DNA from 2 places in the Kitasatospora sp. NPDC101155 genome. Region 2 is predicted to be linked to the other one. Evidence: riboswitches for the same ligand, from Rfam matches in the RefSeq annotation. Region 2 holds a riboswitch; the other holds the start of a gene.
What was found. A riboswitch is a leader RNA that binds a small molecule or an ion and turns the genes downstream of it on or off. The one in region 2 is predicted to bind magnesium.
Positions count from the first base shown of each region.

Region 1: linked by a shared signal. The riboswitch ahead of ACIRYZ_RS12605 (magnesium transporter MgtE N-terminal domain-containing protein) and the one ahead of ACIRYZ_RS41045 (hypothetical protein) in region 2 are both predicted to bind magnesium.

Region 1 is NZ_JBIWPN010000007.1:6,159-19,852, forward strand. It holds gene ACIRYZ_RS12555 (GNAT family N-acetyltransferase) at 1-393, opposite strand, end outside; gene ACIRYZ_RS12560 (nucleoside-triphosphatase) at 568-1,080, shown strand; gene ACIRYZ_RS12565 (hypothetical protein) at 1,102-1,413, shown strand; gene ACIRYZ_RS12570 (universal stress protein) at 1,627-2,121, shown strand; gene ACIRYZ_RS12575 (hypothetical protein) at 2,531-2,698, shown strand; gene ACIRYZ_RS12580 (Ig-like domain-containing protein) at 2,814-3,389, opposite strand; gene ACIRYZ_RS12585 (LysR family transcriptional regulator) at 3,511-4,446, opposite strand; gene ACIRYZ_RS12590 (MFS transporter) at 4,583-5,830, shown strand; gene ACIRYZ_RS12595 (cysteine hydrolase) at 5,891-6,490, shown strand; gene ACIRYZ_RS12600 (hypothetical protein) at 6,550-6,732, opposite strand; M-box (ykoK) riboswitch at 7,161-7,338, shown strand; gene ACIRYZ_RS12605 (magnesium transporter MgtE N-terminal domain-containing protein) at 7,646-9,013, shown strand; gene ACIRYZ_RS12610 (NRAMP family divalent metal transporter) at 9,010-10,329, shown strand; gene ACIRYZ_RS12615 (DUF6081 family protein) at 10,596-11,615, opposite strand; partial or broken gene ACIRYZ_RS12620 (beta-ketoacyl-ACP synthase 3) at 11,719-12,615, opposite strand; gene ACIRYZ_RS12625 (AvrD family protein) at 12,612-13,652, opposite strand; gene ACIRYZ_RS12630 (thioesterase II family protein) at 13,649-13,694, opposite strand, start outside.
Region 2 is NZ_JBIWPN010000059.1:32,600-40,486, forward strand. It holds gene ACIRYZ_RS41025 (lanthionine synthetase C family protein) at 1-1,029, opposite strand, end outside; gene ACIRYZ_RS41030 (hypothetical protein) at 1,205-1,354, shown strand; gene ACIRYZ_RS41035 (lantibiotic dehydratase) at 1,460-4,648, shown strand; gene ACIRYZ_RS41040 (hypothetical protein) at 4,700-4,867, shown strand; M-box (ykoK) riboswitch at 5,088-5,262, shown strand; gene ACIRYZ_RS41045 (hypothetical protein) at 5,465-5,872, shown strand; gene ACIRYZ_RS41050 (2OG-Fe(II) oxygenase family protein) at 6,297-7,112, shown strand; gene ACIRYZ_RS41055 (hypothetical protein) at 7,223-7,768, opposite strand.

The DNA of each region.
Region 1 (13,694 bases), on a different contig from region 2:
GGCAGCCCGGGCGGCGTGCACCAGGTGCTCCAGCAGCAGGGTGGCCACGCCCCGGTGGTGCCAGCGGTCGGCCACCGCGAGCGCCAGCTCGGCGGTCTCGGGCGGGTCGTCCAGCAGCTCGCAGTCCGCCTCGCCGACCAGCTCCTCCCCCGCCCAGGCGCCGAGCGCCAGCAGACCGGTCCGCGGCGGACCGCACAGCCGGTCGGCGGCCTGCTGCGGCGCGTTACGGCTCACCCCGAAGAACCGCAGGCGTCGGCTCTCCTCCGACATCCCCTCGGTGTGCAGATCCAGCACCGCCCGGTGGTCGTCCGGGCCCAGCGGCCGGAGTTCGACGGTGGTGCCGTCGGCCAGCAGGGCCTCGACGGTGGTGTACGGCGGGTGGACGGTGGACATGGCGCCTCCTCGGCAGTCGCCCTGCTCCCCCTCCAGCCTCCGCCCCCGCCGTCCACGACGGGAGGGCCGACCGGCCCCGCCGACCCACCGATCGGCGTTGCGCCCCGAACGCGCGGAGGGAGACGCTGGTTACGGGGGCCGGCCACCACTCGACCGCCCGATGCGGAGTCCGCGATGCCGACCAGGATCCTGCTGGAGGGACGCCCCGGCAGCGGCAAGACCACCGCGATCCGCCGGCTGGCGGCACTGCTGCGAGCCCGGGAGACCGCCGGCTTCACCACCGAGGAGATCCGTACGGGCGGGACCCGGGTCGGCTTCGCCCTGGAGACGCTGTCGGGCGAGCGGGCCGTGCTCGCCCATGTCGACCTTCCCGGGCCACCCCGGGTCGGACGGTACGGCGTCGACCTGGAGGTCATGGAGCGCCTGGCCCTGCCCGCCCTGGCATGGTCGGCGAGGACGCTCGTGCTCGTCGACGAGCTCGGACGGATGGAGCTGGCCCACCGTCCGTTCGAGGAGGCCGTCCGGGCGCTGTTCGCCGCCGACGTCGACGTGGTGGCCACCGTGCAGGCGCAGCACAGCCCGTTCACCGACGCCCTCAAGCGCCGCGCCGACGTCGAGGTCATCCACCTCACCCGGGCGAACCGGGACACCCTCCCCGGACAACTGGCGACACGCCTGGGGCACTGACCGGAGCGTACGGGAGGAGGCATGACGATGGCGGGCCGCCGCGACCACTGGAACACCGCGCTGTGGCGCGCCTCGGCCCGTTGGTCCGGGCGCGCCGAACGCTGCGCCGCCTGGACCCGCCGGGGCGTCGAACGGTTCCGCCGCTGGGCGCGCGAGGGTGCCCGGCGGCCCGGTGAGCTGGCGCCCCCGTCCTGGTTCGCCATCGCGCTCCCGTTCGGCATCGCGTGGTACCGGGCCCTCGGCGGCCCGGCGCGCGCGTGGTGCGGAGTGAGCACCCGGTCGTGCCGCCTCCTCGCCCGCGCGCTGGGCGGCCCGGCGCGGACCGGTGGCTGAGCCGGGCGGCGAGCGGCGCGCCGTTCCTCCACGCCGGGCACGTGTCCCGGCCCGGGCGCCCGCCCCTTCTCCCTGCAGGCCGGGACGAGGACGGAGGTGCCACCATTCGGTTGCCGGAGGACCATGAAGTTCAGCGGACCGGCCCGCACCGCGCCTCTCCCTGGCCGCCGAGCCGGTCGGACCGCAGTCAGGTCGCACGTCCTGGAGGTCCCTATGAACACCACCCCCGCGCCAGGTCACGCCGGGCCGATCGTGGTCGGTACGGACGGCTCGGAGTCCGCCCGCCGGGCTGTGCTCTTCGCCCTTCGCGAGGCCCAGCTGCGCGGGGCCGGTGTGCGGGCCGTCTGCGCCTACGGCGGCGGACGCACCGAGCCGTCGGACCGGGCCATGACGGGCTGGCGCGACGCGGGCGGCGAAGCGTCGCCGCACCTGCACGATGCCGTCGCCCGCGAGGTGACGGACTCGGTCGAGGAACTGCGGCAGCAGGTGGGCGAGCCCTACGTGGAGGTCGAGGTTCGCTGCGAGCGCGGCCGGCCCACCCAGGTCCTGCTGGAGGCGAGCGAGGACGCCGCCCTGCTGGTGGTGGGTAGCCGCGGCGCCGGCATCTGGGGCCGACTCGCGCTCGGCTCGACCAGCACCGAGGTCGTCCACCACGCCCACCTCCCCGTCGTCGTCGTGCCGCCCGAGTCCAAGCACGCGACCGGGTGAACCGGTGCCTCACCCGGCGGGGCGGTCTCCCGGGTGGAGCCGTACGCGCTCGCGCAGCCGACCCAGGACGGTCATCGTGCCTCCTCGCGGCGCCCGCCCCGGTGAGCGGGTCACACCGATGGCTTCGCGCGGACTCCGCCTTCCTCCTCGTGTTCTCCTCCGGACCCGACCGGCCCTGCCGCGCCCTGTCGGCGGCGGCTGACGACGAGGGTGGTCAAGGCTCCACACGGAGCCGGTGACGGCGCCGGCCGGGGCCGGCGAGGGAGGCTCACCGGCCAGGAAGCGCGCGACCGCCCCCGGCAGGGGCGGTACGACGAAGTGGTGTCCGGCGGCGCTGAGACAAGATACCGGTGGGGGTATATTTGAACCTGTCAGTCCATTCACCGGGGGCCACAGAGGGGAGCGCGGTATGTGCCGCCGAATCGCCTGCCGCACCTGCGGAAAGCCGACCTACGCCGGGTGCGGGATGCACGTCGACCAGGTGCTGGCCGGGGTGCCCAAGTCCCAGCGCTGTGCCTGCTCGCCGAAGGAGCGGGCCTCCGGAAGCTGGCTCGGGCGGCTGTTCGGGCGCCGCTGACGCTCGGGGACCGTCCGAGGGACAGCGCCGGGCCGAAGGACAGCGATGGGCCCTGCCGGATCGCCCGGCAGGGCCCATCGGGGTGGTGCCTATCGGTGCCGTTGCGGCATTCGCATCAGGGGGTCACCGTCACCGTGAGGGTCTCGGGGTTGCTGCTGTTGCCCTGGTAGACCGAGTCGCCGCTGTAGACGGCCGTGATGACGTGCGGGCCGGGGGTCCGGAAGAAGACGACGCGCGCCGCGACGGCGCAGTTTCCGAGATTGACGAACAGGCGTGCCGTGCCCAGGGTCGTACTGGTGGTGGTGTCGGTGAACGTCACGGTGCCGGTGGGGCGGGTCGTGGCGCTCGGATCGGCCGGGCAGACCAGGTCGTCGAGCACCACCGGCAGGCCGAGCCGGACCTGCTGGGGAATCGCGAACAGGCGCGTGTTCACCGGCTTGCCCGGAGTGAGGTAGCTGATGGTGATGCCCGCGGCCGCGCTGGTCACCGTGGGGCCGGTGCCGCCGGCCGGAACCAGGGACGAACCACCTCCCCCGCCACCCGCGCTCCCGAACGGGTGGATGTTGATGTTGAGGTCGCCACCACCGCCTCCGCCGTAGTAGCCGCCGCCTCCGCCGCCACCCGTCTGGAAGCCGCCGGGACCGCCGCCGTGGCCGCCGGTAGGTTCGGCAGGGGAGTTGCCGTCCGCCACTGTGGATCAGACCGTCCGGGCCGAGGCCGGGTCGTCGATCTGACACACCGTCGATTCACCCCGACGATGGGCGATTCGGGTCATTCAGCGGCCGCCGGGGTTCGGTCCGGCACGGCAGCGTTCAGCGCGGGAGCACCCAGTCCGGTCGCCAGGTCCCGGCGGCGTCGAGGCCGGTCGCCGTCGCGGCGAGGTGGGCGCGGAGGGCGGCCAGCGCCGGGTGGGGGTTGTCGCGGTGCCACAGGAGCGAGTGCGGGTAGACGGGCGTCGGGCCGGTCACCGGGATGCGGCGCAGGCCGTAGCGGGCGGGCCAGACCAGACGGATGTGCTCGCCCATGAAGGTGGCCAGGGCCGGGGTGTCGGCGACGGTCTCCAGCAGCGCGTCGGAGCCGAAGTTGGGGCCGGTCGCCTCGATGGTGAGGCCGAACTCGGCGACGAGGTCGTCGTAGTAGGCGGCCCACTCGGTACCGGGGGTGAGACCCGGCATCCAGATCCGGTGGCCGACGAGCTGGGCGACGGTCACCGACCGGGCACCCGCCAGCGCGTGGGCGGGGCCGGTGAGGAGCTGGAGCGACTCGTCGAGCACCCGGACGGACTCGATGTCCTCGGGAAGGGGCCGGCCGGGCGAGGCGACGGCGCGGAAGGACGCGTCGATCGCACCGGACCGGATGGACGCGACGGCCGTCTCGATGTCGAGCAGCATCACCACGTCGAGGTCGATCTCGGGGTGCGCGTGGTGGAAGCCGCGCATCAGGCCCGACCCCGCCCCACGAGAGGAGAGGATGTCGACGCGCAGCGGACGGCGGCCGGTACGCACGGACGCGACCGCGCGCTCGGCGACGCGCAGCAGCTCGCGCGCGTGGGGCAGGAACGCCTGCCCGTCGATGGTGAGCTCGGCGCCGCGGGGCGTGCGGGCGAACAGCCGAACACCGAGCTCGCGCTCCAGCGCGGCGATGCGCTTGGAGACGGCCTGCTGGGTGATCGAGAGGTCGGCGGAGGCCTTCTGGAACTGGCCCGCTTCCACGACGGCGGCGAAGGTGCGTACGGCTTCGAGGTCCACGCCGATCCACCTTAGGGCACAACGTCTGGTTGTGGCGCGGCGGCAGTACGGTTGTTTGACCTGCGGTTGTGCCGCTCGGTTAGCTCTCACCAGTCAACGTCGGTTTGTTCGGGTGGGACAGAGGGGCGCGCTGAGCATGGTGGGCAGGAGGCCGTTGGGCCGGGAGTTCGGCTGGCTGTGGGCGGCGTACGCGGTGAGCGCGTACGGGTCCGGGCTGGGGTTCGGGGCGTTGCCGCTGATCGCCGTGCTGGCGTTGCACGCCGGCCCGGCGGAGGTGTCCGCGCTGTCTGCGGTGGGGCCCGCGGTGGGCGCGCTGATCGCGGTGCCGCTCGCGCCGTGGGTGGAGTTCCGGCGCAAGCGCCCGGTCATGATCACCATGGATCTGGCCCGGTTCGCGGCCATGGCGACGATCCCACTCGCCTACGCCTTCGGCCTGCTCGGTTTCGTGCAGCTCCTCGTGGTCTCCGCCGTGGTCGCCGCCGCCAAGATCGCGTTCAACGCGGCCAGCGGCGCCTACCTCAAGGCCCTCGTCCGGCCGGACGACCTGCTGGTGGCCAACGCGCGCTTCGAGTCCACCAACTGGAGCTCCATCGCGGTCGGGCCACCGCTGGGCGGGGCGGCGATCGGGCTGTTCGGGCCGGTCGTCACCGTGGTGGCCGACGCGCTCAGCTACCTGCTCTCCGCGCTCGGCATCACCGCGATCCGCGGCCGGGAGGAGGCGCCGCAGCCCACCGGCAACGACCCGGTCCGGGCGGGCGCGGTACTCGACGGCTGGCGGCACATCATGGGCGAGCCCGGTCTGCGGGCGCTCTACCTCAACAACATGCTCGTCAGCGGTCTGATCATGGCCACCGAGCCGCTGCTGGCCGTGCTCCTCCTCGGCCAGCTCGGGTTCGCACCCTGGCAGTACGGCCTCGCCTTCGCCGCCCCCTGTCTCGGCGGACTCATCGGCTCCCGGCTGGCCCGCCGCGTGGTGGCCCGCTACGGCCGCGACCGGGTGTTCCGGACCGTGGGCACCCTGCGCGCCGTCTGGCTGATCGGCCTGGTCTTCGTCCGTCCCGGCGTCGTCGGACTCGTCACCGTGATGGCCGTCGAGCTGGCGATCATCATCAACATGAGCCTGTACACCCCGGTGCTCGCCACCTACCGGCTCGAACGCACGCCCAAGCACCTCGTCGCCCGCACCCTGTCGGCCTGGTCGATCGGCCAGCAGGTGTCCATCGCCGTCCTCACCGCGCTCGGCGGGCTGCTCGCCGACGTCACCGGCCCGCGCACCGCGCTCGCGGTCGCGGGGCTGCTCATCCTGGCCACCCCGTTCCTGCTCCCCCGGCGCGAGCACACCTCGCAACCGGACCTCGCGGCACGGGCCGGAACGGTCGCGTAGCCCCTCATGACGTCGCACCCCCGCACGAACTCGCACCCTCGCATGAAGGAGAACACTCGCGTGAGCACCGCCCCCGCACTCGACCCCGCGCACACCGCCCTGCTCGTCCTGGACTGCCAGCCCGCGGTCCTGGCCGCTCTGCCCGAGGGCGGGGACCGCGAGGCCCTGCTCGATCGTGTGGAAGCCGCCGTCGCCGACGTTCGCGCGGCGGGCGGCACCGTCGCCCACGTACGCGTCGGCTTCACCGAGGCCGACTGGGACGCGATCCCGGCCGCCAACAAGTCCTTCGGACCGCTGGCCCAGCACCGCGCCATGCACCACGAGGACCCGGCCGCCGCCGTACACGAGCGCCTGGCTCCCCGGGACGGCGACCTCGTCGTGCGCAAGACCCGCTTCGGCGCCCTGTCCACCACCGACCTCGACCGGCAGCTGCGCGAGCGCGGCATCACCACCCTGGTCGTCGCCGGCATCAGCACCGGCGGCGCCGTCCTGTCGACCGTCCTCGACGCCGCCGACCGCGACTACCGGCTCTACGTGCTGTCCGACGGCATCGCGGACCCGGACCCGGAAGTCCACGACGTCCTGCTCCACCGGGTCCTCCCCTCCCGGGCCCACCTCGTCGACACCGCCGCGCTGCCCGCCCTGCTCCGGGCCGGCTAGCCGGGACGCGCGGACGGGCCCGCTCGCACGCCGGTGCGAGCGGGCCCGTCCAGCCGGTCTCAGAGCTCGTCCGGCAGCTTGCCGATCAGCCAGCGCACGCTGTTGTCGCCGCCCAGCTGCGGGAAGTGCACCATGGCGGCGTCGCAGAGCCCCATCAGGTGCAGCTTCTTTCCGGTGGCGGGCAGTCGGTGGAACTCGAAGGTCGGACCGGCGTGCCGGAGGACGTCCGGATCGCCCTTCACCTGGGTGGCGACCAGCGGAGCAACCCCAGGGATGGCAGTTACTTTCCGTTGCCGAGAGACACGCAGAGTGCTAACGCATGTCGCGATCCGCCGGGCGCGCGAGGCGCACGCCGGGCGCACACCGGGCGGCGAGGACCGCCCGATCAGGTGAGACCGCCTCACCCGCCGAAGGAAGCCGGGCCCGCGCGTCGGCCGGATTCCCGGGCCCACGCGTCGGTCGGATTCCCGGGCCCACGCGTCGGTCGGATTCCCCGTCACCGGGGCCCGGCCATAAACTAGTTCGGCTCCCCGGCGGTCGCCGACCGAAGGGCGACAGTCCGCACCCGACCGTGCGCCGGGCGGCTCCCCCGCTGGTCAGCTCAGGGTCAAGCTCCGGTCAAGGATTACGCCGGAAGGGCGACAGCGTCCTATCCTGGGGCGGATTTGAACAGACACCTCGTTCGGTGAGGCGTCTTCACGGACACAGGCCACTGATCCCACCCGTCGAGAGACGCTCCGGATCAGGACAGGTCTCCCCGGCTCAAGGGGTGACCCCAAGTGGCTTCCCGTCGGTATCGACAGGGACACGCCGTGGAGTGCCAAAGCTCTGACGAGTGGGGGTGCACCGGGCGGTGACGTCGGTCTCCCCCTGCCGTGCCGCCGCGACCTCGATGCGCGGCCGAAATCGGGAGGAGGCGTGATGGACGGAAGTCCTGGCCATAGTCGGCCCAATCCGATGTCGTCCTCGCCGTCCTTCAGTCGTCCGAGGCGCCCCCTCCTTCCCTGACCGATCCGGTCCGCTCCGCCCTCCGGGCCGCCCCGGCCCGGGCGGCCCTGGCGCATGCCTGGAAGCGGTTCGCGCGGTCAGCGTCGGCGGTGGCGCGCCGCCGGGCGGCCCGATGCCCCGTCCTGCCGGGGCAAGGGGGTCCCCACCATGGCTGCCACCACCCTGCTCAACTCCGCCACCGCCCGGCTGCGCGACCGCACCGTCGCCGCCGAGCGCCGTACCGCCGTCACCCGGACCGTCCGGTCCTCGCTGGTCTCCGTCGCCGGGCTGGTCGGCGGGCCGGTCGCCAACCAGGCCGGGGAAGAGGTGGGCCGGGTCGTCGACGTGGTCGCGCGCCTCTACGGCACGGAGCCGTACCCGCCGGTCACCGGGCTGATCATCCGGATAGGCCGCCGCCGCACCTTCATCGCCGCCGACGCCGTCGACCGGATCATGACGGGGCAGGTCCGGCTGCGCACCGCCCGTCTGGACCTGCGCGAGTTCAACCGCCGCCCCGGCGAGGTGCTGCTTGCCCGGGACGTGCTGGACCACCAGCTCGTCGACGTCGACGGCGTCCAGGTCACCCGCGCCGCCGACCTCTACCTGGCCCCGCTGGCCGCCCGGACCGTCCTGGTCGGGGTCGACGTCTCGCTGCCCACCCTGCTGCGCCGGCTCGGCCCGCGCCGCTGGCAGATCCGCCCCACCCCGGAGCGCGTCCTGGACTGGCAGTCCGTCGCCCCGTTCGGCGAGCAGGCCACCCACGGGCCGGCCGAGGTGCGGCTGCGCGCCTCCCGCTCCGCGCTGCACCGGCTGCGCCCGGCCGACCTCGCCGACATCCTGGAGGACCTCGGCCGGCACGAACGCCAGCAGCTGCTGGGCTGGCTGGAGCCGGAGCACGCCGCGGACGCGCTGGAGGAGATGGAGCCCGCCGAGCTGGAGAACCTGCTGCGCGAGGTGCCGCCCGAGCACGCCGCCCGGCTCGTCGACGAGATGGAGCCGGACGAGGCCGCCGACGCCCTGCGCGACCTCGCGCCCGGCGAGCGCGAGACCCTGCTGGCCCGGATGCCCGAGCCCGAGGCGGCCGAGCTGCGCTCCCTGCTCACCCACCGGGAGGGCACCGCCGGCGGCGCGATGACCACCCTGCTGGTCACCGCCGGCCCCGCGCACACCGTCGCCGAGGTACGGGCGGAGCTCGCCGCCCAGGCCGAGCACCGCACCGACATCGACGCGGTCACCGTGCTGGACGACCAGGGCCGGCTGCTCGCCGACATCCCGCTGTTCGACCTGGCGGTGGCCGAGGACACCTCGGTGATCGGCGACCTGGTCGCCTGGCTGGACCAGTTCGGCCCGCCGGTGACCGTCCGGCCCGACACCCGCCTCGCCGAGGCCGCCGACCAACTGGTCGCGGCCCGGGCCACCTCCCTGCTCGTGGTCGACGACTCCGACTGCCCCCTCGGCCGGGTCCTGGCCGACGACATCCTCGACTCGCTGCTGCCCGAGCGCGGGCGCCTGCACTTCCGGAGGCTCCTCAAGTGACCCGCGACCTCGACACCCTCGACGCCGGTCCGGACGCCGCCGCGGCGCCCGTGCCGTCCGCCCCGGGGCGCCCCGGCTGCCGCAAGGGCCTGCGCCGACTGGCCGCGATCGCGATGGTGGCCGGCCCCGGACTGGTCGCCGCCAACGCCGGCAACGACGCCGCGGGCATCGCCACCTACGCCAGCGCCGGCTCCCAGTACGTCTACGGCACGCTGTTCTTCATGGTGCTGGTCACCGTCGCCCTGGTCATGGTGCAGGAGATGGCCGTCCGGCTCGGCGCCCACACCGGCAAGGGTCTGGGCGCGCTGATCCGCGAGCAGTTCAGCCTGCGGCTGACCGCCCTCGCGGTGTTCTGCCTGCTGCTGGCCAACACCGGCCTGGTGGTCAGCGAGTTCGCCGGGATCGGCGCCGCGTTCGAACTGCTCGGCGTGCCCAAGTGGGCGGTCATCCCGCCGTCCGCCGTGCTGCTCTGGTCGCTGGTGCTGTTCGGCTCGTACAAGTGGGCCGAGCGGATCTTCCTGGTGATGTCGCTGGCGTTCTTCGCCTACCCGGTCGCCATGGTCCTCGGCCACCCGGACTGGGGACAGGTCGGCCAGCACCTGGTCATCCCGCACGTGGAGGCCAGCAAGGACTTCATCCTGCTGGCCGTCGCCCTGATCGGCACCACCGTCAGCCCGTACATGCAGTTCTACGCCGCCGCCGGCGTGGTCGACCGCGGCGCCAAGCCCGCCGACTACAAGCTGATCCGGGCCGACGCCGTCCTCGGCGCGGTGTTCGCCTGTGTGATCAGCCTGACCATCATCATCGCCACCGCCGCCGCGATCGGCGGCACCGGCCCGCTGGAGTCCGCCGCGCAGGCCGCCGAGGCGCTCAAGCCCGTCGCCGGGCACGGCGCCGAGCTGCTGTTCGCCTTCGGGCTGCTGGGCGCCTCCGCCCTGGCCGGCGCGGTGGTGCCGCTCTCGGCGAGCTACGCCATCGGCGAGGCCGCCGGCGTCGAGCGCTCCGTCTCCCGCAGCTTCCGTGACGCCCCGCTGTTCCTCGGGGTGTTCACCGCGCAGATCGTCCTCGGCGCGGTCGTCGCGATGACCCCGGTGGACGTCATCCAGCTGCTGATCGGCACCCAGGTCCTGCAGGGCCTGATCAGCCCGATCGTCCTGGTCTATCTCCTGGTCCTCACCAACCGCCGCTCCGTCCTCGGCGACGCGGCCAACACCCCCCGCTACCGCGTGGCCGCCACCGTCGTGGTGGTCGGGGTGGCCGTCATGTCGACGATCCTGCTCATCCAGACCGTCCTCGGCTGGTTCGGCATCGGCTGACGCCCTCCCCCGCGGGCCCGCCACGACGGCCCCCGATGACCGACGGCCCCGTCGTCGGACATCGGGGGCCGTCGGTCGTCACCGCCCGCGGGAGAGGTCGCGGGCAATGAGCTCGGCCAGTTCGGGACCGTGCTCGTACGCGAGGGGCGCGAGGTCGGGCGGGAGCCCCGCGTAGGCGGCGGCCAGCTGCTGCCGGTACGGGTTCCGGGCCGTGCGCCGGGCCTGTCCCGCGGGTCCTTGCCGGGCCCGTAGGACAGGCCCAGGGGCTACTGGGCGGTGGTGATGGTCAGGTAGGAGGAGGCGATCTCGGCGCCCTGGCCCCAGAGCCGGCTGCTCGCCGGACTGGCGGTGTCGACAAAGGTCTGCGGGGTGGGCTGGCCGGCCGGCGGGGCGTAGTAGTAGCCCGGGGTGGTGTCCAGCTGGACCAGGCCGCGGCCGTCCTGGCCGGCGCCGTCCATGATGGTGAAGGTGCCGAGGCCGCAGAGGAGTTGGCGCGGGGCGACAGTCTGGTCGGTGCCGCCGTGGTCGGTGACCAGGTGGGAGCGGTCGGTCGGGCGGGCGCCGAGGTCGGTGACGCTGTAGACCGGGATGCCGTTGATCTTCCAGGTGGCGCGGGTGCGGCTGTTGTCCAGCTGGATCTGGTAGTTGAGGGACGCGCCCTTGGAGATGGTCGCCACCGGCACCGCGTAGGCGAAGGCCGAGTAGGTGGTGTTGGGGTAGCGCAGCCGCTCGTACCAGGCGTACACGGTGTTGTTGGTGACGTGGAAGTCCATCAGGACGCCTGTCTCCAGGTCGGCCACCACCATCGCGCCGTTGGCGAGGCGGAGGTCGGACTGGGGGTCGGTGACGTTCGCGCCGAAGGGGTTGGCCTCGGTCTTGCGGGTGGTCACCGAGAGGTTGGCGTCGCAGGTCCAGCGGCCGTTGGCCGGGGTGTCGTAACCGGCGAAGCCCGCCGTGGAGTTGTGGTTGGCGAAGGACAGCCACTTGGTGTGGTCGCGGTCGCCCGCGCCGCCGGCCGTCTGCTGGGCGGTGGTGAAGGCGAACGCCGGGTTCCCGGTGGCCGGGTCGGTGCCGCTGGGTATCACGTGCAGGCCGTTCGCGTCCGTGCTGGGGATGCCGTCGCCGCTCGGCATGCCGGGCGCGGGCCAGAGCTGCCACTTCCCGGTGCTGGAGGTGTCGAAGCCGTTCTGGAAGTTGTCGGTGAAGACGGTGCTGGTGGTGAGGTCCGCGGCCTGGGCCTGGGCCTGGGCGGGGGCGGCGCGGACGAGACGCCTGATCGGGCGCATAGCAGCAAGTACCTTTCGGGGTCTTGGGGTTCCGGGGATTCGGGGCGAGCCCGACGCCGAAGGCGGTGGACAGGATGCGGTCGCCGACCCCGAAGGTCCCGGCCGCGCCGGCGTGGGTGAGCGCCAGCGGGATGGAGGCCGCCGAGGTGTTGCCGACCCGGTCGATGTGCAGCAGGACCCGCTCGCGCTCCACCGTCAGCAGGTCGGAGATGGCGTACAGGATACGGGAGTTGGCCTGGTGGCCGGCGAACCAGTCGACGTCGTCGACGGTCCAGCCGATCCGGTCGAGCAACGTCGCCGAGGAGGAGCTCATCCGCTCCACCGCGTGCGAGAACAGCTCCTTGCCGCGCATGGCGAGCAGGTTGTCCTGCTCGCTCGGCGGCTGCCGGTAGGAGCGCTGCCGGGATCCGCCGACGGCGAGCAGCGCCAGGTCGTGGTGCCCGCCGTCGCTGCCGAGGTCGAAGCCTTGGAAGGCGCCCGGCTCGTCCGGGTCGCCGGCCCGCAGTACCGCCGCGCCGGCGCCGTCGCCGAAGATGATCGCGGAGGCCCGGTCGTCGTGGTTCAGCCGGGTGGACCAGATGTCGGCCCCGATCACCAGCGCCCGGTCGATCAGCCCGGAGGAGATCGCGCCGACGGCGTTGGCCATTGCGTAGACCCAGCCGGTGCAGGCCGCCGAGAGGTCGTAGGCCCACGGGGTGCCGAGGCCCAGCCGGTGGGCGATCTCGGGCGCGGTGGCGGGCATCGGCTGGTTGGGGGTGCTGGTCGCGAGGATCACCAGGTCGACCCGGCCGCCGCCGGCGGAGCGCATCGCCCGCTCGCCTGCCGCGATCGCGAGGTCACCGGTGACCGTCCCGGGCTCGGCCCAGTGGCGCTGGTGGATGCCGGTCCTGGTGCGGATCCAGGTGTCGTCGCTGCCGACCAGCTCGCCGATCTCGTCGTTGGAGACGATCCTCGGCGGCACCATGGCGCCGAGCCCTTCCAGTACCGCGGCCCTGGTCATGCCGCCACCTCCCGCTCGTCGTGCCCGGTCCAGCCGGTCGGCAACCGGTGGGTCGCCGAGCAATGGATCCGGATGTGTTCGAAGGCCGCCGCGATGTCGACCACCCGCCAGGTCTCCCCTGTCCTGGTGGTGAGCAGCTGCGGGTCGACCAGCTCCGCGGACAGCGGGGCAGGACCGGCCACCGGCCGGTACGGGTCGCCGATCTCCAGGACGGTCTGCCGCATCCAGAGCGTGTTGCTCTCGGCGCGCGGGACGTCGTCCAGCCCGTAGATCAGGATCTGGCCCAGCTGGATCGCGCCCACGAAGGCGTCGATCAGCGAGACCGAGCCGTGGCTGTAGCTCTCCAGCCCGCCCACCGGGCCGGCCTGCGGCGCCGCCGGGCGGCTGCCGAGCAGGGCGCTCGCCCGCCGCGCGGGCAGGTCCACCCGCAGGGCCTCGATGGTCTGCGTCCTGGTCCGGTGGGCGGCGGCGAACGGCCGCAGCGGGGCCGGGCCGAGCAGGGCGTCCGGCGAGTCGAGGCGGGCGGTGCGCACGGCCCCGGCCGGAAGTGCCGGGTGCTCGATCTCCAGGCGTGCCCGCAGCCCGCCCACCTGGCAGTCCACCACGGTCGAGCGGTCGGAGTGCCGGGCGGCGGTGGCGTGGACGGCGAAGCCGCCCAACTCGGCCTCCACCGGCTTGGTCCCGGCCTTCAGCCGCGCCCGGCGCAGCCGGAGCCCGGTGCGCTGGGCGGCGTCCAGGCCGTACGTCTGGGTCAGGTACAGCTCGGCGGCCTCGCCCGCCATCAGCAGGACGTCGATGCTGCTGAGGTGCGGGGCCTGGTCGGTGCCGCCCTTGCGGGACCAGTCGGCCGGGTAGTCGACGGAGCCGCGGGCCCGAACCGTCCCGGTGCCGTCCGCCTGCGAGCCGACCACGATGTCGGTCAGCCGCTGCTCGGCCCGACGGTAGCCGCTGCCGAAGAAGCGGCGCTCACCTGGGCCGAGGTAGTCATCCACGGTCGCCCGGACCGGTGCGTCGGGCATCTGTGTCGTGCCGGTCATCTCACTCCCCCGTGCAGGTCGATCACGGCTGCCAGCCGCGTG
Region 2 (7,887 bases):
GAGCGCCGCGTGGACGGCGCGGACGGCCTCCGCCTCCCAGCCCGGCTCGCCGAACGCCCGGCCGGCCAGTTGCAGAGCCCTGGCGACGCCCGGCGATCCGTAGCACCAGGCGGTCCGGGTCGGGACGGCGTCGACGCCGGAGGGCAGATGGACGTGGTCGACGGCGATGGACGCCGGCCAGTCAGGGCCGGCCTGCTCGCCGTCGTGGCTGCGGTGCCCGAGTACCCACTCCGCGATCCGGCGCACGGCCTCGTCCGCGCCCGCCACGGCGACCCCTTCCCGGCGGGCGAGCGCCAGCAGGGCCAGCGGCCCGGGGATGCCGTGCGCCAGACCGAGGTTGAGGTGCCCCTCCGGGTACTGCTCGGCCACGACAGGCGAGGGCGGGCCGGGCACCCACCATCCGGGCAGCTCCCGGCCGCCGATCCGCAGCGGCCGGCTCAGCTCGACCAGGTACTCCAACACCTGGACCAGCAGCGGCCGTTGCTCCGGTCCGCAGGCCAACAGGTAGCGTCCGAGGCCGGTCAGACCGCCGATGACGTCGTACGCGGCCATCGCCGGCCCCTCCCGCCCCGCTGCCAGCCGCTCCCGCTCCAGCCCCAGCAGTGCCCGAACGCGCGCTTCCACCCGCCTGTCCACCGCGGCGAGCAGGCCCGCATAGTCCCCGGGACCCGCGACAGCGCTGCGGACCGCGAAGGCGAGCGCGGGCGCGCCGAGGTAGAGGCTGTCCGCCGCAGCCCCGCCGCCGGACCGGGACACGGCCGAAGACAGGTGTGCGTGGGTCACTTGGCGCCAGGCGCGGTCCCGGCGCGCCAGCCGCGCGTACAGCAGCGCGATGCCCACGTGGCCCTCGCCCAGCGACACGGCTGACCACGGGCTCCTCCCGGTCACCGGGTCGGCATTGCCCGGGGCCGACACGACCGCGGCGAGCCGCTCTGGATCGCGCAGCCGCTGTGCGACGGTCTCCACCGCCTCCTCCGCTGCCTGCTCGACGGCACCGGGGCCGCGGTTTTCCGCCATGGAATTCCTCATGTCACGTCCTTCTTCCGGGTCGTGGTTTCGGCATGCCCGAAAACACTTTGCCACAAATCTCGGAAGATTCCCCCAACAAGGCCCCGGTTGACGGATATCGAAAAGCCCTCTAGCGTCATTCACGAGCCGGGGAAGCCCGGCCGAAAATCAGCAATAATTACGCAAGGAGAAAACCATGAAGAACACCGTTATCAACGAAGCCGAGCTGCAGTTCGACGCCTTCGACCTGGACCTCCAGGAGACCTTCGGCCAGGGTGACGAGGCCGCCCAGGTGCAGCACCCCTCGCTGGGCACCTGCTTCTGCACCTTCTCGCACTGCCACTGATTCACCGGCTCAACAACCGCCCCGGGCTGGCTTTTCCGCCCGCCCGGGGCGGCATTCTCCACGTAATGCAGCACGATCGCTGCAGTATTCCAAGAGGGGTTTCACATGTCTGCAGCGGCACGTTCCAGCGGGAATACAGCGCCATTGTTCCGCTGCGCGGGCACCGCATTGCTGAGGGCACCGCTCCTCCCCCGAACCCGCCTCGAACCGACCTGGCTGGATTTCCCCGCCGACGATTGCCTCTCCGCCCACGTCGGACGGCTCGGCTCCGATCCCGAGCTTCACGCTGCGGTAGCCCTGGCCAGCCCCTCGCTTGCACGGCTCGTGGCAGAGCTGCGGGAAGGCCGGACGATCGAGCCGAAGCGCCTGCGCAAGGCCGTACTGTCACTGACCCGCTACCAGCTGCGGATGGCCGCCCGGCCCACCCCTTTCGGGCTGTTCTCCGGCGTCACCACCGCAGGCGTGTCGGACGTCCCGGGCTTCGCCAAGGCCCGGCTCGGCAGCGCCCACCGGGTGGCCGCCCGGCCGGACATGGGCTGGCTGACGGCGCTCCTCACCGCGTTGGAGACCAGGCCGGACACCCTGGCGGTCCTGCGGGTCGTCGTCAACGAGCTCGCTTTCGTCCGCGGTGACCGCCTCGTCCTGCCCTATGTGCCCGAACGCCACGGCGCCGAGCACGCGCCCGGACGCACTGTGGTCGAGGTATCCGTCCGCTGTACGCCCGCAGTCCGTGCGGTGCTGGACCTGGCGGGCGAGCCACTGCCGTACCCCGAGCTGGAACGGCAGCTCCTGGAGCGCTTCCCCGGCGTCCCGGAACAGCGGGTGGCCGACCTGCTCCGCCCGCTGGTCGAGCGGGAGTTCCTGCTCACCGACCTCCGCCCGCCCGCCACCGCCACCGACCCGCTCGCCCACGTGCTGGACCGCCTCCCAGCCGGTCCCGAGCGCGAGGAACTCGCCGCCGTCCACCGGGAGCTGGACCGCGCGCACCCCGGAACCGACTACTCGGCCGCGATCGAACGGATGCGGCGCCTGCACGAGGCGGATCGCCTGCTCCAGGTGGATCTGGCCCTGGACGCGGACGTGACGCTGCCCGCCGAGGTCGCCGCCGAGGCCCAACGCGCCGCCGAGGTGCTGTGGCGGGTTTCCCCGACCCGTACCGTGCCGCATCTGGCCCAGTACCACGGCGAGTTCGTCGAGCGGTACAGCACCGACCGGCTCGTCCCGCTCACCGAACTGCTCGACCCCGACCGCGGTCTCGGCGCCCCGGCCGGGTACCTGATGCCACCCAGCGAGCGCGAGAAGCCGGCACCGACCGGTCCCTCAGCCGAGGACGCCCTGCGGATCGAGCTGGCGCAGACCGCGATCATGACCGGTCGCGGTGAGGTCGTGCTGGACGACGCTCTGCTCACCCGGCTCTCCCCGGACACCACCCTGCCGCCACCCGCCTCACTGGAGCTGTACGCCCGCGTCCTGGCCGGCACGGCCGAGGACCTGACGGCCGGCCGGTTCCGGCTCTGGCTCACCCCGGGGAGCGGCGCGGACCACGCCGGAGCGACCGTCGGCAGGTTCTCCCACGTGCTGCCCGAGGCGGCGCAGCGGATCGCCTCGGCCTGCGGTGAGGCCGAGGCCGGTGAGGACGTCGAGGCGGCCCAACTCGTCCTGCGGGCAGCCCGTTCGCGCTCGGCCAACCTCAACCAGGTTCGGCGCCTGAGCGACCGGCTGATCGTGGTCGGCGCCTTCGCCGACCGCACCGACCCCGGCACGGTGGCGCTGGACGACCTCGCCGTGGGCGCCGACCTCGGTGGGCTGTACCTGGTGCGGCTCAGCAGCGGCCGACGCATCGTTCCGCTCGCCTGGAACATGCTCAACCCGCAGGCCCAGGTCGGCAATGTCGGACGATTCCTGCGCGAACTGCGCCTCTTCGGTGTCAAGCCGGGCTTCGCCTGGGACTGGGGCCCGATGGAGCAGGCGCCGTACACGCCTCGCGTGCGGTACGGACGTACGGTGTTGGCACCGGCCCGCTGGCGGCCCTCCGCGCCGTTCTTCGCGGACACCGCGATGCCGCAGGAGCAGTGGCGGTCGGAGTTCGACCGCTGGCGGCAGCGCTGGGGCGTACCCGACCACGTGCTGCTCTGCGTCGCCGATCGCAGCCTGGAGCTCAACCTGGCCGCCGGGCTGCATGTACGGCTGCTGCGGCAGGACGTCGCCCGGTGGCCGGAGGCGGTGCTCCGCGAAGCGCCGACGGGCGAGGACGCGTACGGCTGGCTGTCCGGCCCGCAGGGCGCACACACGGCGGAGGTCGTCTTCCCGCTCCTCACCCGCCGCTGCGACACGGCCCCCGACCGCCCCCGCCCCGCGCTCGCGCCCACTCGCCCGGTGCGCGCGAAGCCGCCCGGCGGGGAGTGGCTCTATGCCAAGGTCTACGCATCGGCGCGCCGCCAGAACGAGCTGTTGACCTCGCAGTTGCCGCGGCTACTGGCGGAGCTCCCTGGTGGCGTGGACCGCTGGTTCTTCCTGCGCTACCGCGACCCGGAGCCCCACCTGCGGCTCCGCTTCCACGGCGATCCGACGGCCTTGAACCGCCGGCTGCTGCCGAAGTGCCACGACTGGTTCGCCGATCTGCGACGCTCGGGCCTGGCCGGACGGCTGGTGCTCGACACCTACGAACCCGAATGGGAGCGCTACGGGGGCCAGGCCGCGATGACGGCCGCCGAGGACGCGTTCTGTGCCGACAGCGCAGCGGTGATCGCCCAGCTCTCCGCGACGGAGACCGGCCGGCTGACCCTGGACCCGGTGGTCATGGCCGCGCTCAACATGCTCGACATCGCCCGGCTCCTGCACGAGGAGGAGGCCGAGGAATGGCTGCTGGACACCTACCCCAGATCCGCCACACACGACGCCCTGCGCGACAGCCGTACGGCGGCCACGCGGCTGAGCGAAGCATCCGCACTTCGCGCCCTGCCCGGCGGCGCCGAGCTCCTGGCGAGCTGGCAGCAGCGGGCTGGCGCTCTCGTCCGGTACCGCGAGGTGCTGCGCGGGACGGCCCGCACCGGCCTGGAGGCCGCCCATCTGGTGCACATGCACCACAACCGGCTGCTCGGCATCGATCCGGACGCCGAGCAGCGGGCCCGGTCCATCGCCCGTGGCGCGGCCGAGGCCGCCCGGAACCGCCACCTGCACCACGCCCGTGTGCGGCCGGCCATCTGGACCCACACCGGCCCCGGTTCCGCGCCTCCCGTATCGCTCCCCGACGCAGAGGCGCACCATGGAAGAGGCGTGAGGAGTCGGTCATGAGAATGCCCCCCCCGGACAGCGGAGGGCTCCGCACTGCTCGGGGTCCTGGTCGTGCTGCTCATCGAACTCGTCGCCCTGGCCGCCGTCCCGGTGCACGCCCGGCCGGTGGTCGGTGGAGCGCTCGCAGGCGGGGCCCTGGCAGCAGTCGCGGGCGGGGCGGCGCTGATCCACACTCGGCGGTCGGCTGCCCGGCACCACGCCTCGCATCCCGCAGCCTGACCCTCGAACCGCCGCGCGAGCCGCTCGCACTCCCGCCCTCGGGGCACCGCGACCGGATCTCGGTGCCGACCGATGGACACACCCGTGGGGCCGCGGGGCGGACGGCCACTCCGGCGCCCGGTGTTCGTCCGGGTCCGCGGCCAGCACCAAGAATTCGTCAGGACCTACCAGTTGGCGTGCTTGTTCAACGCGAAAAGGGTTATGCTGCTGGCGGTTTGAAGAGGCACCTCGTTCGGTGAGGCGTCTTCACGGACACAGGCCACTGATCCCACCCGTCGAGAGACGCTCCGGATCAGGACAGGTCTCCTCGGATTAAGGGGTGACCCCAAGTGGCTTCCGCCAACCAGGCGGATTACGCCGTGGAGTGCCAAAGCTCTGACGAGTTGGGGTGAGCCGGCGTCGTCGCGCGACCGGTCCGCTCCTTGCCGCGTCGATCAGCGCCATCATGCGCCCGGCCGGGAGGAGGCGAGAGACATGGACTGCAGTAGTCCGGGCTGTCAAAGGCCCGCCATCCCCGTGTCCTCATCCCTCCCTGGCGTGCGCTGACGCCTGTCGGCTCGCGCCCTCCAACAGCCCTATCGGCCAAGGAGGTTCACCATGACCACGCGGACGTTCCACCGCACCCCCGCCCGCCACGAGCGGCTCACCGGCCGGGCCGGACGCCTGCTGCGCGGACTGCGCTCCGACGCCACCTCTGCCACGCGGCACACCGTGCCGGCTCCGGCCGCGGGGTCCCCCGTGCTGCGCGGCTGCCTGTGGCTCACCCTCCACGACGGCGTCGACCGGCTCTACCTCCTCAACCACCGCGACTTCGCCACCACCACATCCCCCGACGTCGCCTACGACGCACGCGTCCACACCGCCTACGTGCTCACGCTCCAGGGCCACCGCCCCGACCAGCTCGCCCAGCACCTCAACCTCCCCGATGCCGCCACCCGCGCCATCGCCGAGCACGCCGAACGCTCCGGCCCCACCGGCCCAGCCACTGAGCCGCCGACCGCCTGACGTCCACGAGGTCGTTGCCCAAGGACGAAGCGACTGTCCTCTCCCATACGCCGCTACGACAGACCGGTGCCAGTCGGGCCGCCCGACGATGTCCCTTCGTGCCGCTGTGAACGGCGCGGGTCACAAGCCGGTGGGCGCAGTCGAGATCGACCACATGTTGCCCGATCGAGTCACCGCGGCGCTCGCCGACCCGGACTGTTGCGCCACGAACTCGCCGAGAGGCGCTGCCCGCTGACCGGGCTGACCGGGCTGACCGGCACATTTCGCCGGTAGTGGCAGCCCGACAACCGCCTCCGGTCTCGACTGGCCGGAGCTCGCCACAGTGGCGCCCAGTCAGTCCACCAAAAGCGGGCACCGGATCAAACGAGCTCGGTGCCTGACGCAGTGCCCGCTCAGGCCCCCGATACAGAGGATGGAAAGCATCATGCACACCGCTAACACGCACGCCGCAGGCGACCTGCTGCGCGACGGCTACACCCGCATCACGCTGCCCAGCGGCGCGGAGCGCCTGTTGCACCGGTTGCTCGGCGAGAGCAGGCTCTTCTTCGGCCGGCCGACCGAGGAAAAGTCGCGCTACGCCAGCACCGACTTCAACTTCGGCTACCGCCCGCTCGGGCGCGAGTTCTCGGTCACCGCGGACCGTCCTGATCTCAATGACTGCTTCACGCTCTGGCACGACCGCCTCGATCTGATCCCGAACTCCACTGAGATACCGGAGCTGACCGAGGCACTGCTGGCCTGGCGCGAATACCTGTCCGTGATCGTCGCGGAAACCGTCGGCGAGGTGGCCGCGCAGCTCGGCGGCCACAAGGCGCCACCGTTCGAGGCGGCCTCCTACCTCCAGCTCAACAACTACGCGGTGGCGGACTCCGATCGCGACCTGCTGCAGGACAAGCATGAGGACGGCCACCTGGTCACCGTGATCCACACCACCGAGCCGGGCCTGGAACTGTGGCTGGACGGCGAGGCCCGCCCCATGCACACCGCACCCGACGAGGTCATCCTGATGCCGGGCTCGGTCCTCACCGACCTGACCGGCGGCCGGATCCCCGCGCTCTACCACCAGGTGCGCAACCTTCGCCTGGCAAACCGCACTGCCCTGATGTACTTCGTCAACCCGGAGCTCACCGAGCCGGTCCATTCGTGGGTCACCGTGCCGGGCGCGACCCCGGTGGACTTGCGCGACCGCATCCGCAGCTACCCCGCGATGTTCGGACTGCCGGACGTCCCCGCACTCTGAGCTTTCCCCACGACGCTGGCCCACCCCCTGCGACAAGCGACCACTGCATATCGCCCTGGGATCACCCGAACCACCCGTAGGGAACGCGCCAGGGGCTGCTGGTGCGTTCCCTACGGTTTTGGCATCCGCGACACTCGGGAGGGCCAACCCCGCCCCTCCTCGCCCTTCGCGGCCAGCCGGCCGACCCGAACGAGGCCGCGGCTGCCGCGCTGGGGCCTGCTGTTCTCCCGAGTTCGACAGTTGGCGGGCACACGATCATGACGGATTGCGGTTGTGACCTGCGCGAACAGCGCCCGCTCCACGTCGGTGCGAAACCGGCGCGCGTCCAGCACCCTGGCCAGGGCCTGGTCGATGCCCAGCAGCTTCCACAGACCGTCCAGCAGCCAGACCGCACCGATCGGGCGGGAGGCCACCACCTCCAGCGGACCGCCCTCGACGCCCAGCGGCTCGGCGACGTCCACGTCCGTATCGCCGAGGTAGCGGTTCAGGGATGCGACCAGACGGCGCAGGGAGTCCAGGTCGAGCTTGTCCTCCCGTCCGAGGTTGAGCAGCACATCAGCCTGCGTCGTGCCGCCCACCCGTCGGTTCGTGGCCAGCTGCACGTACCGCACGACGCTGCCGTCCTTGTTCCACCGCTGGGTCTTCCGCACGTACATGCCCGCATGATGTCCAGTCAGGCCAGGCCACAGCAGCAGAATCCCTGAACTCGCGTGTCCGCAGCCCGATACCGCTCCAGCCCACTCAAATCACGCTGACCTGCGAAGACATCCGATCA